DNA from 4 places in the Streptomyces chlorus genome. Region 3 is predicted to be linked to each of the others. Evidence: riboswitches for the same ligand, from Rfam matches in the RefSeq annotation. Region 3 holds a riboswitch; each other region holds the start of a gene.
What was found. A riboswitch is a leader RNA that binds a small molecule or an ion and turns the genes downstream of it on or off. The one in region 3 is predicted to bind cyclic di-AMP.
Positions count from the first base shown of each region.

Region 1: another riboswitch for cyclic di-AMP. It lies ahead of ACFPZI_RS07685 (M23 family metallopeptidase); the one in region 3 lies ahead of ACFPZI_RS20415 (M23 family metallopeptidase).
Region 2: another riboswitch for cyclic di-AMP. It lies ahead of ACFPZI_RS03015 (transglycosylase family protein); the one in region 3 lies ahead of ACFPZI_RS20415 (M23 family metallopeptidase).
Region 4: another riboswitch for cyclic di-AMP. It lies ahead of ACFPZI_RS05265 (transglycosylase SLT domain-containing protein); the one in region 3 lies ahead of ACFPZI_RS20415 (M23 family metallopeptidase).

Region 1 covers NZ_JBHSOA010000012.1:189,496-192,696, forward strand. The annotation lists gene ACFPZI_RS07675 (dihydrofolate reductase family protein) at 1-913, shown strand, start outside; tRNA gene ACFPZI_RS07680 (tRNA-Met) at 979-1,052, shown strand; cyclic di-AMP (ydaO/yuaA leader) riboswitch at 1,429-1,585, shown strand; gene ACFPZI_RS07685 (M23 family metallopeptidase) at 1,598-2,653, shown strand; gene ACFPZI_RS07690 (PrsW family intramembrane metalloprotease) at 2,748-3,201, opposite strand, start outside.
Region 2 covers NZ_JBHSOA010000005.1:94,385-97,585, reverse strand. The annotation lists gene ACFPZI_RS03020 (transglycosylase family protein) at 181-1,173, shown strand; cyclic di-AMP (ydaO/yuaA leader) riboswitch at 1,482-1,650, shown strand; gene ACFPZI_RS03015 (transglycosylase family protein) at 1,655-2,416, shown strand; gene eno (phosphopyruvate hydratase) at 2,760-3,201, shown strand, end outside.
Region 3 covers NZ_JBHSOA010000042.1:261,263-264,463, forward strand. The annotation lists partial or broken gene ACFPZI_RS20410 (GntR family transcriptional regulator) at 1-550, opposite strand, end outside; gene ACFPZI_RS20415 (M23 family metallopeptidase) at 808-1,581, opposite strand; cyclic di-AMP (ydaO/yuaA leader) riboswitch at 1,594-1,756, opposite strand; gene ACFPZI_RS20420 (M16 family metallopeptidase) at 2,012-3,201, opposite strand, start outside.
Region 4 covers NZ_JBHSOA010000009.1:197,121-200,321, forward strand. The annotation lists gene ACFPZI_RS05255 (GNAT family N-acetyltransferase) at 1-254, opposite strand, end outside; gene ACFPZI_RS05260 (HAD family hydrolase) at 509-1,378, shown strand; gene ACFPZI_RS05265 (transglycosylase SLT domain-containing protein) at 1,425-1,916, opposite strand; cyclic di-AMP (ydaO/yuaA leader) riboswitch at 1,920-2,084, opposite strand; gene ACFPZI_RS05270 (polyprenyl synthetase family protein) at 2,778-3,201, shown strand, end outside.

The DNA of each region.
Region 1 (3,201 bases), on a different contig from region 3:
CTCGGGCCGCCCCGCATACCCGCTGAAGGTCACCGTCAGCGGCTCGGGCGACCTGGACCCGGCGGCGCGGTTCTGGCACACCGGCGGCGCGAAGGCCCTCTACACGACCGACAAGGGCGCCGAACGCGCCCGCGCCCACGGTCTCGCCGCCGACATCGTGCCGCTCGGCGCCGACCTCGACTGGCGGCGGCTCCTGACGCACCTGTACGACGCGTACGGCGTCCGGCGGCTCATGGTCGAGGGCGGCGGCCTGATCCACACCCAGCTCCTCACCCAGGGCCTCGCCGACGAGCTCCAGCTGGTCCTCGCCCCGCTCTTCGTCGGCGACCCGGGCGCCGCCCGCCTCTTCGGCCCCGGCACCTACCAGGGCGGCCGGCTGCGGCTGCTGGAGACCCGTCCCATCGGCGACGTCGTCCTCATGCGCTACGAGCCCACCGCCCCCGGCGCCGGCCCGCTCCCCGTCGCCGCCGACCACCACTGGCTGGCCCTCGCCTGCGAACTGGCGGACCGGTGCCCGCCCTCTCGGACGGCGTTCAGCGTGGGCGCGGTGGTCGTGGCGGCCGACGGCACCGAGCTGGCGCGCGGCCACTCCCGCGAGGGCGGCGACCCGGTGGTGCACGCCGAGGAGGCCGCCCTCGCCAAGATCGACCCCGTGGACCCGCGGCTCGCGACCGCCACCGTGTACTCCAGCCTGGAACCCTGCGCCCGCCGCGCCTCCCGTCCGGCGCCCTGCGCCCGGCTGATCCTGGACGCGGGGGTACGGCGGGTGGTCACCGCGTGGCGGGAGCCGGACACCTTCGTGGCGGGCGCCGACGGCAGCGGAGTGCTGGCCGCGGAGGGGGCCCTGGTCGTCGTCCTGCCGGAGCACAAGGAGGCCGCCGAGGCACCGAACAGCCATCTGACCGGCCGGTGACGGAGGGGCGGCGGTCATGGGTGTGCGAAGTGCCCCGCGGATGCCGTATGCTGGTTACACAACGACGCGGGGTGGAGCAGCTCGGTAGCTCGCTGGGCTCATAACCCAGAGGTCGCAGGTTCAAATCCTGTCCCCGCTACTGAAGGCCGAGGGCCGGAATCCGAAAGGGTTCCGGCCCTCGGCCGTTCCTGTTCCTGTCTCCCGTTTCCGTCTTCCGTTTCCGTCTTCCGTTCCCGTCCTCCGGTGGAGGTTCCGAGGGCGCGTTCTCCGGGCCCTTCCGCGCCGATGTCACGCCGGGTGATCGCAGCGCCTCGCTGCGCATAACAACTGATGCACCGTCAGATAAGGTGTGACGGATGAGGGGAAGTCAACTCACCCGTTTTGGGGCGGTCGTGGTGCTTAAGTCCGTATGGAAATCGTTAACGATCAAGAGGAACGGCTTGGAATACGACCCCTCCGTCTATTAACGTTCGATAACGCAGCGCGGTCGTCCCAGCCGTCACACGAGTCGGCTCCGTGCGCACGCGCCGAATCCCGCAAGGGAACCGGGGAACCAACACCTTGGGGTGAATCGCGTGAATGCCCCGTGGAGACACGGACGGTATACGCGCGTAGGAGACCTTCCTGCTCCGAACCCGTCAGCTAACCCGGTAGGCGATAAGGAAGGAAAGGAGTGCGCCCCACGTGGCGTCGAACCGTCCTGCCCCTGAGGCCCCCTTCATGCCGAGCCAGCGCGACAGCGAGACCTTCGGCTACGACAGCATCCGCACCGACGAGGGCCCCTTCGAGGAGTGGAACCCCACCGCGGAGTCCCTGCTCCCCGTACGCGGTCGGCACCGCGTCGGCAAGCAGCGCGGCGGCGGCCTCGCCCGCAGCTCCACCGTCCTGGGCGTCGGTGTCATAGCCGCCGTCGCCGGTGGCGGTATGGCCAGCGCCCAGACCGGCAAGCCGCCGGTCTCGATCTCGATGCCGGACCTTCCCTCTGTCGGTTCCCTCATCTCCGACGAGGAAACCCCCCAGGGTTCCGCCACCCCGCTCAGCAGCATCGGCACGGTCGCCGACGAGGCCGAGCAGGGCAGCACCTCCGGCGCCGGCGAGGTGCTGCGCGCCCGGATCATGGCTCAGGTCGAGCAGCAGCAGAGCCAGGCCGAGGACAAGGCCGCCGCCGAGGCCGCCGCCCAGGTGGAGAAGGAGGCCAAGGACCAGGCCGCCGCCGCGAAGAAGGAGGCGGAGGAGAAGGTCGCCGCCGCGAAGGAGAAGGCCGCCGCCGCGAAGGAGAAGGCGGAGGAGGAGGCCAGGCAGAAGGCCGAGGCCGAGCGTCTGGCCGAACTGGCCAAGCAGTACGCACTGCCGACCTCCTCGTACACCATCTCCTCGACCTTCGGTCAGGCCGGCGCCTACTGGTCCTCCGGCCAGCACACCGGCCTGGACTTCGCCGCCCCCACGGGCACGCTGATCAAGGCGGTCCACACCGGCACGATCACCTCCGCCGGCTGGGACGGTTCCTACGGCTACAAGACCGTGCTGACCCTCGACGACGGCACCGAGATCTGGTACGCCCACCAGTCCTCCATCAGCGTCAGCGTCGGCCAGCAGGTCAACACCGGCGACGTGATCGGCCGCGTCGGCTCCACCGGCAACTCCACCGGCGCCCACCTCCACCTGGAGGTGCACACGGCCGGTTCCGCCGGGGGCATCGACCCGATGGCCTGGATGCAGTCGAAGGGCCTCACCGTCTGAGACCCCGGCCCCGGCCGGTCTTCACGCCCTCGCAGCCACAGCCCCGGCAGTCCTGACGACGACCCCCCGACGTCAGGGCTGCCGGTCCGGCGTTTCAGGGGCGGTACGGGTACGCGTACGGGTTCGGCCCGGACGCCGGGTACCCGGGGTGCACGGAGTGCGGGGGGTTCATGGCGCCGTACGGCCCGTACGCTCCGTACCCCCCGTACGCGCCGGGTAAGCCGTACGCGCCGTACAGCGGCCAGGACGGGGCGGGCGGTGCGGTGACTCGGGCCGCGTGTTCCAGAGCCGGGCGGGCCGTGTCGCGGCGCTGCCACAGCTCCCGTAGCAGCTCGTGCTCCCGTGCGGTGAAGTCTGTACCCGCGCGGCCGCGGCGCCCCCGGTGCCGCAGGAACGCCAGCGACGTCGCGTACGCCCCGTACTGCGCCACCGCGCGGGCCGCGGCCCGGCCGCCGTGCCGGCGCGCGTACCGCCGGGCGACGCGCCGAGCCCGCATCGAGCCGAGCGCGTAGGGCTGGGCCGGGGACAGCCAGCCGGCCCTGACGTAC
Region 2 (3,201 bases), on a different contig from region 3:
GGAGCGAGGTAAAGGTGACGCTCACTCAGCTCTGTGATCTTAGTGTGATCTGCGCGGCATTAACTTGTGACAGACGTTCGACTGCGGATACGTTCACCCATCAAGCACGGCACCTCGCTTTCACAGCAGCGCAGTTCGAACCGCCGTGCGAGTAACTGTTGTCCTGCGAAAGGTCTCCGCATGCTCTCCGGCAATGGTCGTCACCGCCGCCCCCGCCAGGCTCCGGCTCTTCTCGTCGCGGCCGGAGTGACCGGCTCGGCCATCGCGATTCCCCTTCTCGGGGCCGGCGCGGCCAGCGCGGCCGACGGCTCGACCTGGGACCGGGTCGCCGAGTGCGAGTCCGGCGGCTCCTGGAGCCAGAACTCCGGCAACGGCTACTACGGCGGTCTGCAACTGACCCAGGAGGCCTGGGAGAAGTACGGCGGCCTCGACTACGCGACCAGCGCCGACCAGGCCAGCCGGGGCCAGCAGATAGCGGTGGCCGAGAAGATCCTCGCCGACCAGGGTGTCGGCGCGTGGAGAGCCTGTGGGCTGCTGGGGGGACTGAACCAGGAATCGTCCGTGCCCGGCGTGGACACCGGCGTGGACACCGGCGTGGAGGACGGCTCGTCGGCCAAGCCCGGTTCCGAAAGGACCGCCACCCCGTCGCCGTCGCAGTCCTCCGACTCCTCGGCGGACGCGGAGGACGCCACGGAGGGCAAGGCGAAGGGGAAGGAGGGGAAAGAGGGGGAGAAGGGTGGATCGGCCGGCCCCAGTGCTTCCTCCTCCGCTTCCCCCTCTCCTTCGGCCTCGGCCAAGGGTGAGGAATCGGACAAGTCCGAGCAGAAGGTCGACGCTTCGGCCTCGGCTGGCGGCGAGGACTCCGGCGGCGGCCGTCACCGCGGCGCCAACGCCGAGGAAGAGGTGCGTGAGGACCGTGACGCCGGATCCTCCGGCCGGCACGCTTCGCGCGGCGGTCTCGGCTTCACGCGCGGCCTTGGCAGTTCGTCCCCGTCGAGCGACTCCGGCGCGGGCTCCGGGAGCGGCTCCTCGGCCGCCTCCGACTCCCTTGCCCTCGGCGGCGGATGGCTCGCCCAGTACAGCGGAGGGGACGAGATCCTGGGCGCGGCCGCCTCGAACCTCATCCTTCCCGGTCAGACGCTTTCGTTCGGGTTCGAGTCGGACAACGGCTGACATCCGGGTGCCGGCTGGGCGTGCGGGCCTTTCCCGGCCGGGCGGCAGGGCTGAGCGGTAGCTGGGCACCGGTTGAGTGGTGACTGGGCGGCAGTTGGGTCGGCGTGCGAAAAAGCGTGTCGACGGGGCCAGTTGAGGTCATGATTCGCGAAGAATGTCTGATTTAAAGGCGATGAGAGATAGGTCTCAGAAGCCCTGATCGTCTTTGATAATCCGCCGAGCGCGTGTCTACGGTCAGGACCGCTCGCCATCGCGGGCCCCGGCTGCCGCCACGCCGAATCCTGCCAGTGGCAGCACGGGAACAGTCGTCGCGTCATGCGCCGTAGGCAGGAGCGGGGGACCCAAGGTAGGCGCCAAATCCGGTGGAGAAAGCCGGATGTGGCTTGGGGTGAAGCCGCGTCCCGTGAGGGACGCGGCCGGGCAACTCAACCGGCCCGAACCCGACAGCTCACCTCGTAGGCGTCGGTGAGGGGATCCATTCATGCTGTTTTCCGGCAAGGGCAAGCACCGTCGTCCGTCCAAGGCCACCCGTGTCATCGCCGTCGCCGGCGTCACCGGTGTCGCTGTCGCCGCCCCGCTGATGGCGGCCGGCAACGCTTCCGCCGCCACCGCCTCCGAGTGGGACGCCGTCGCCCAGTGCGAGTCCGGCGGCAACTGGTCGATCAATACCGGCAACGGCTACTACGGCGGTCTGCAGTTCTCCGCCTCCACCTGGGCCGGCTACGGCGGCACGGCGCACGCCGGCACCGCCGACCAGGCCAGCAAGGCCCAGCAGATCCAGATCGCCGAGAAGGTCCTCGCCGGCCAGGGCAAGGGTGCCTGGCCGGTCTGCGGCACGGGCCTGTCCAACGCGGCCTACACCGGTGGCGGTTCCGCCGAGGGCTCGGGCAACCAGAGCTCCGGCAACCAGGACAGCGGCTCCTCGCAGAAGTCCCAGAAGCAGGAGTCCCCGAAGCAGAAGTCCCAGGAGCGGAGCGCCGAGGCCGCTCCCGAGCGTTCCGCCGAGCAGAAGGCCTCCCGCTCCGACGAGCGTCCGGCCGCCAAGAAGACCGTCACCACCCCGACCGGCGAGAAGGTCGAGAAGGGTGACGGTGAGTACAAGGTCGTCAAGGGCGACACCCTCAGCTCGATCGCCTCGGAGCACGACGTCAAGGGCGGCTGGGGCAAGCTGTTCAAGCTGAACGACGAGATCGTCGAGGATGCCGACCTCATTTACCCGGGCCAGCAGCTGCACCTGAAGTAAGGCCGCAGTCGCAGGTCCTGGCCCCGTCCCCACGGGTGCCTGCCCCGCCCCGGCGCGTGTCCCCCGTACGCGCCGGGGCGGGGCTTTTCCGTGTTCGACGCCGGATCCGGTTCGTGCGCGGTGCCGGACCCGGACCCGGTCTCCGGTCTCCGGTCTCCCGGTTTTCCGGTTTTCCGTCTCCCGGTTTTCCGATACCGCCTTTGTTCCGTTCGGAAACAATTTACTCTCGGTTCTGTCCGTGAAGCGGCCGACCGGATGGCCGATCGCCCCGAGCCGGATAGGCTCGGGTCCGCAGGGCCCCGTGGCCCCGCTGAACCACGTCACATCCATGAAGGAGATGCTCGTGCCGTCCATCGACGTCGTCGTAGCCCGGGAAATCCTGGACTCCCGAGGTAACCCCACGGTCGAGGTCGAGGTCGGCCTCGACGACGGCAGCACGGGTCGTGCCGCCGTCCCGTCCGGCGCCTCCACCGGCGCCTTCGAGGCCATCGAACTCCGTGACGGCGACCCCGACCGTTACCAGGGCAAGGGTGTCGAGAAGGCCGTCCTGGCCGTCATCGAGCAGATCGGCCCGGAGCTCGTCGGCTACGACGCCACCGAGCAGCGCCTGATCGACCAGGCGATGTTCGACCTGGACGCCACCGACAACAAGGGCTCCCTCGGCGCCAACGCCATCCTCGGCGTCTCCCTGGCCGTCGCCCACGCCGCCTCCGAGGCCAGCGACCTGCCCCTCTTCCGCTACCTGGGCGGCCCCAACGCGCACCTGCTGCCGGTGCCGATGATGA
Region 3 (3,201 bases):
CCCGCGCACCACGGCGTCCACGACCGCGCCGTGCTCCGCCCAGCACTCCACGGGGTCCCTCGTCCCCCGCACCTCGTACATCCAGCCGATCCTGTGCCGGAGCCGGATCAGCGTCGACGTCAGCGCCGGACTGCCGGACGCCCGGGCGAGCGTCTCGTGGAACCAGCCACCCAGTGAGCGCAGGTCGTCGCTGTGGCCCTGACGGGCCCGCTCCTGGCCCAGCCGGACCAGGCCGCACAGCACCTTCAGATGGGCCTCGGTGCGGCGCTGTGCGGCACGGGAGGCTCCGAGCGGCTCCAGCAGCAGCCGCATCTCCAGCAGGTCGGCGGCCTCCCGCTCGGTGGGTTCCGCGACGCATGCGCCCGCGTGCCGCCGGGTCACCACGAAGCCCTCGGCCTCCAGGGTGCGCAGGGCCCTCCCGGACGGGGACGCGCGAGACGCCGTAGCGGCGGGCGAGGAGTTCCTCGGTGAGCCGGCCGCCACGCTCGTAGACACCCGAGACGATGTCGTCCCGGATCGCCGTACACACCGAGTGCGCCGGAATACGCATGACCGACCTCCGAATTAATCCCCGCATAACATCAACGGGTGACGCCCGCTCCATAACTCTATTGCAACGTGCGGGAATTTCCGACGGCGAGCCGGGAATCATGTCCGTTTTTTGGACAACGGGCCGCCCGCCGGAAAGTCCGATGGCCCCGGCTCGCAGAGCGAGCCGGGGCCATTCCACGGAAAGCGGACACCTGGGGTGTCAGGGGATCACCCGAATGTCGAGGTGCACACGGAGGCCAGGGGGTACGTGCCCGGTCAGACGTTCGCGCCGTGCGCGCGGAGGTACGCGACGGGGTCGATGTCGGAGCCGTACTCGGCGGTGGTGCGGGCCTCGAAGTGCAGATGCGCGCCGGTGACATTGCCGGTGGCGCCGGAGACGCCGATCTGCTGCCCCGGGGTGACCTGCTGGCCCACCGAGACACCGACGGACGACAGGTGGCCGTACTGGGTGTACGTGCCGTCGTGCATCTTGATCACAACCTGGTTGCCGTAGGCGCCGCCCCAGCCGGCCTCGACGACGGTGCCCATGCCGACCGAGAGCACGGGGGTGCCGCTCGCGGCGTGGAAGTCGACACCGGTGTGGCTGCCGGAGGACCAGACGGCACCGCCGGACAGGTAACCGGTCGAGACGTAGGAGCCCGCGATCGGGGACACGAAGGTGGTGAGGCGCTTGCGCTCGGCCTCCCGCGCGGCGCGCTCCTCGGCTTCGCGGGCCCTCTCGGCCTCTTCGGCCGCCCTCTCCCGCGCGGCTTCCTCGGCGGCTTCGCGGGCGGCGGCCTGGGCCGCCTCGCGTGCGGCCTCGTGCTGGGCAGCCGCCTGGGCGTCGACCTGGGCGGCGGCCTCGTCGCCCAGGGTGATCACGGGGGTGAGGCCGGTCTGTTCCGCGGCGGATTCGGCGGCGAGCGCCGGAGCCGCGAGGGAGCCGATGACACCGGTGGTGGTGAGGGCCGCGACGCCCGCCGCCCTGGCGGTGCCGCGATGCACACGGCTGGGACGACGGTGCTTCCCGGGGGCGCGGGTGAACGCCATGTACAGGGTGGTCCTTTCCTTCCCTCTCGCCTACCGGGTTAGCTGACAGGTTCGGAGCAGGAAGGTCTCCTACGGGCCCCCTCGCGACACGCGCGGGCGTCCGATTCACCTCAGGGACGGTTGGGTCCCCGGCTCCCCTGGCTCGCGCCGTACGGGGACTCGGCGATGACTGTCCGGTGCCGCGGGTGCGGCGCACTGCCCGACGAACAGACCGCATGAAGCTAAGCGGGGCATCCTTCAATCCCCAAACTGATCCCGGCTTTTGTAGCGCATCCCACAGGGCAGACATGCACTTCCCGCCCCAATTCGGGCATAAGCGGGCCCTGGTGACTTTCACGCCACCAGGGCCACGCGCGCGTGCGCTCCGCCGGGTGCCCACGGGGCCCCCGCGGACTGCCTCTCAGCGGCGTCCCGGCCGCTGACGGGCCGTCTATTCGGCGGCCACGACGGTGACTTCGCCGATGCCGAGCGCCTCGACGGGCTCCTTGATCTTCGCCGCGTCGCCGACCAGGACGGTCACGAGTCGGTCCACCGGGAAGGCGTTCACCACCGCCGCGGTCGCCTCCACGGTGCCTGTGGCGGCGAGCCGCCGGTACAGCTCGGCCTGGTAGTCGTCGGGCAGATGCTGCTCCACCTGGTCGGCCAGGGTGCCGGCGACGGCCGCGGCGGTCTCGTACCTGAGCGGCGCCACACCCACCAGGTTCTGTACGGCGACGTCACGCTCGGCGTCGGTGAGGCCCTCGGCGGCGAGGGTGCGCAGCACCGTCCACAGGTCCTGCAGGGCGGGGCCGGTGTTCGGGGTGTCGACGGAGCCGCTGATGGCGAGCAGCGACGCGCCGGTGCCGTCCGGGGCGGACCTCAGGACCTGGCCGAACGACCGTACGCCGTAGGTGTAGCCCTTCTCCTCGCGCAGGACGCGGTCCAAGCGGGAGGTGAGAGTGCCGCCGAGGCAGTAGGTGCCGAGCACCTGCGCGGCCCACACGCGGTCGTGCCGGTCCGCTCCGACGCGGCCGATGAGCAACTGTGTCTGTACGGCGCCGGGGCGGTCCACGATCACGACCCGGCCGGAGTCGTCGGCGGTGACCGGCGGAACGGGCCGCGGCTGGGCGGACGATCCGGTCCAGACGCCAAGGGTGTCGCCGAGCAGCTCGTCCAGGTCGGTGCCGGTGAGGTCGCCGACGACCACCGCGGTGGCGGTCGCGGGGCGGACGTGCTTCTCGTGGAAGGCGCGTACGGCCGTCGAGTCGATGCCGGCGACGGTCTCCTCGGTGCCCTGGCGCGGGCGGGACATGCGCGACGTCGCCGGGAACAGCTCCTTGGAGAGTTCCTTCGCCGCGCGGCGGGACGGGTTGGCCAGCTCGTGCGGGATCTCGTCGAGGCGGTTGCGGACGAGGCGCTCGATCTCGCTGTCGGCGAACGCGGGTGCCCTGAGGGCGTCGGCGAGCAGCCCGAGCCCCTTGGTGAGCCGTGAGGCCGGCACCTCGAGGCTCAGACGGATGCCGGGGTGGTCGGCGTAGGCGTCCAGGGTGGCGCCGCAGCGCTCCAGTTCGGCGGCGAACTCCTCGGCGGAGTGCTTGTCGGTGCCCTCGGAGAACGCCCGCGCGGTGATCGTGGCGACAC
Region 4 (3,201 bases), on a different contig from region 3:
GCGCCCTGGCAGTCCGAGACGCCGAGCCCGATCGCCCGGCCCTGCCCCAACGCGCCCCGCTCGTACGGCAGGAAGCCGGCCGGCTCGGTGGACGCCCCCTCGTACAGCACCGCGACCCGGGCCCGCGGCCGCACCCTGGACACGGCGGTGGCGAACTCCGGTTCCATGAAAGGGCTGCGCGGTGCCTCCGTCGCGGCGCGCAGCTCACGCCACCGTTCCCGCTCTCCCTCGCCGAGCTCCTCGAGCCTCAGCACACGCGTGCGTCCACTGCTCACCTGACCCCCCGATCAAGTCCCCCCTGGACACTTGTGAAGGTACCGCCCAAGACCACGAGGGCGGTAGGTAGCGGAGCATGTTGTTGCCAAGTGGTGCAGAGGCCGCGGACGGCACCCCGGGCGTGGTGCCCCGGGCGGAGCGAGCCGGGTGAGGTGAGCCGGGCGGAGCGGGACGGGCGGGGTGAGTTCGGGCGCGGTGAGTCGGGCGGGCGCGGTGTCCGTATTCTCTGATCATGGCCGCACCCACCGATTGCTCGCTCATCGCCACCGACCTGGACGGGACGCTGCTGCGCGGCGACGACACCCTCTCCGACCGCTCCCTCGCCGCACTGGCGCTGGCGGCGCGGGCCGGTGTCCGGCATCTCGTGGTGACGGGGCGCCCGGCGCCCGGAGTGCGGCCGCTCCTGGACGACCTGGGGGCCACCGGGCTCGCGGTGTGCGGACAGGGCGCGCAGGTGTACGACGCCGGCACGGACCGGATGCTGTGGTCGGTCACCCTGGACCGGGAACTGGCGGAGACCGCGCTCGGCAAGATCGAGGCCGAGGTCGGGGAGCTGTATGCCGCGGTCGACCAGGACGGGGTGGACGGGCTCACCCTGATCGAGCCGGGCTATCTGATGCCGCACCCGACGCTGCCCGCCGTGCGGGTCGAACGGCGGGACGATCTGTGGGTCCGGCCGATCAGCAAGGTGCTGCTGCGCCATCCCCACCTGACCGACGACGAATTGGCGGCGACGGCCCGTTCGGCGGTCGGCTCGCTGGCCACGGTCACCATGTCGGGTCCGGGCACCGTGGAACTCCAGCCGCGCGGTGTCACCAAGGCGACCGGTCTCGCGCTGGCCGCCGAGCACCTGGGGCTGGAACCCGAGCGGACCATCGCCTTCGGCGACATGCCCAACGACATCCCGATGTTCGACTGGGCGGCCCACGGGGTCGCCATGGCCAACGCGCACCCCGAACTCACGGCGGTGGCCGACGAGGTCACCACGTCGAACGAGGACGACGGCGTGGCCGTCGTCCTCGAGCGGTTGTTCGGCGGAGCGGAGGCGTACGTGCCCCCACACGTGCTGCCTCGCCCCAGGTCCGGGAGGGTGTCCCGGTAGGCCGCGGTGCCGCCGGTGTCCCGGCGTCCCGATGGGCCCGGGTGTCTCAGTAGGCGCCGAAGACGTTGTCGATGGAGCCGTAGCGGTCCGCCGCGTAGTTGCAGGCCGCCGCGATGTTCGCGACCGGGTCGAACGGGTCGAAGGCCGTGCCGGGCACGTGGTACGCCTGGAAGGTCGGGTCGATGACCTGGAGCAGGCCCTTCGACGGGGTGCCGGCCACGGCGTTGGAGTCCCACAGGTTGATGGCCTGCGGGTTGCCGGACGACTCGCGCAGGATGTTGCGGTGGATGGAGTCGTAGCTGCCGGGGATGCCGTGCTGCGCCATGACGGACAGCGACTCGCGGATCCAGCCGTCGAGGTTGTCCGGGTACGCGGTCACGGTGCCGGCGGCGGGGGCGGACGTCGCGGCAGCGGCGGGCGCGGCGGAGGCGGCGGTGGCGCCGAACAGCGGGAGGGCGACCGCCGCGACGCCGGCGACGGCGAAGGAGCGGACGAGGCGGGAGCGGCCGAAGCGGCGGGGCGGACCGGATGCGGGCATGTCTGTGTTCCTCTCCTACGCCTGCGAGGTGAGCTGTCGGGTTCGGGCGGGAGAGTGCCCGGCCGTGCCCCTGCGGGCATGGCTTCACCCCGAGCCGTTCCGGGTGCGAACCGGTCCGGCGGCTTACCTGGGTCCCCCGCTCCTGCCGTGCGTGAGTGAGTTCATTGATGGGTGGCGCGGGCGGTGGCAGGATTCGGCGTCCGCCCGACAGGCCGGGAACGTATGCGAGTGCACTTGTCGGGAACAAGTGCGACCGTCACAGATCATGCTGCTTGATCTTGCATTGGGGTGTTTGGGGCGCTTGCCCCTTTGCGGTTGCCAAGGGTCAACTCGCTCTCGGGGCAAGGGGAATCGCCGGTGTGTGCGAGGGGTGGGCGTGCCGGGGTGCGCGTGACGTACTTCACTGGCCGTATCGCGTGGGCATATTTGCCACCAGAGGGGATTTACTTGGCAATTACGGCAAATCGGTCGCCTGGGCAGGCAGGATGGTCTGCGTGCCGGATCGCGTGCCGGATCCCGGTTCGGGATGCGGTTCGGGGCGCGGCCCGGACGGCGGCCCGGACGGCGGTCTGGGCTGGGGTCGGATCGTGGTTCGGGTGCGTCCCGAGGGTGGGCTGTCGTGCCTGAAAGGCGAGGAATATTCTTTATTGCCAACTGATCAGAAACGATCGGATTGTGATCCGATATAGGAGGGTGCCGTGAGACGCGGTGCACGCGTGCGCAGGTGAGTCTGGGGAATGTGGGTGCTGGCGGTGATCGAAACATGACCGGATACGCTGACTCGAGTGATGTCAGCGACCTATCGACAAACTTTGCAAGACGTCTAAGAGCCAGTGGACACCAGCAGACAGGAGACCCCTCGTGACCGTCGTCGGGCCGTTCGGGCTGAGCGTGCGGGACCAGGCTCTGGAGGCCGATGTCCAGGCCGGAATGACGGCTGTCGAAGAAGGGCTGCTCGAGGCCACGAAGAGTGAGGTCCCCTTCATCACCGAGGCCGCCCAGCACCTGGTGCGGGCCGGTGGCAAGCGGTTCCGGCCCCTGCTCGTGATGCTCGCCGCCCAGTTCGGCGACCCCTACACTCCCGGCGTCGTGCCGTCAGCCGTGGTCGTGGAGCTGACCCACCTGGCCACGCTGTACCACGACGACGTGATGGACGACGCCGCCGTACGGCGCGGGGTGCCCAGCGCCAACACCCGCTGGGGCAACTCCGTCGCGGTCCTCACCGGCGACTTCCTGTTCGCGCGCGCGTCGCACATCCTGGCCGATCTCGGACCGGAGGCCGTAC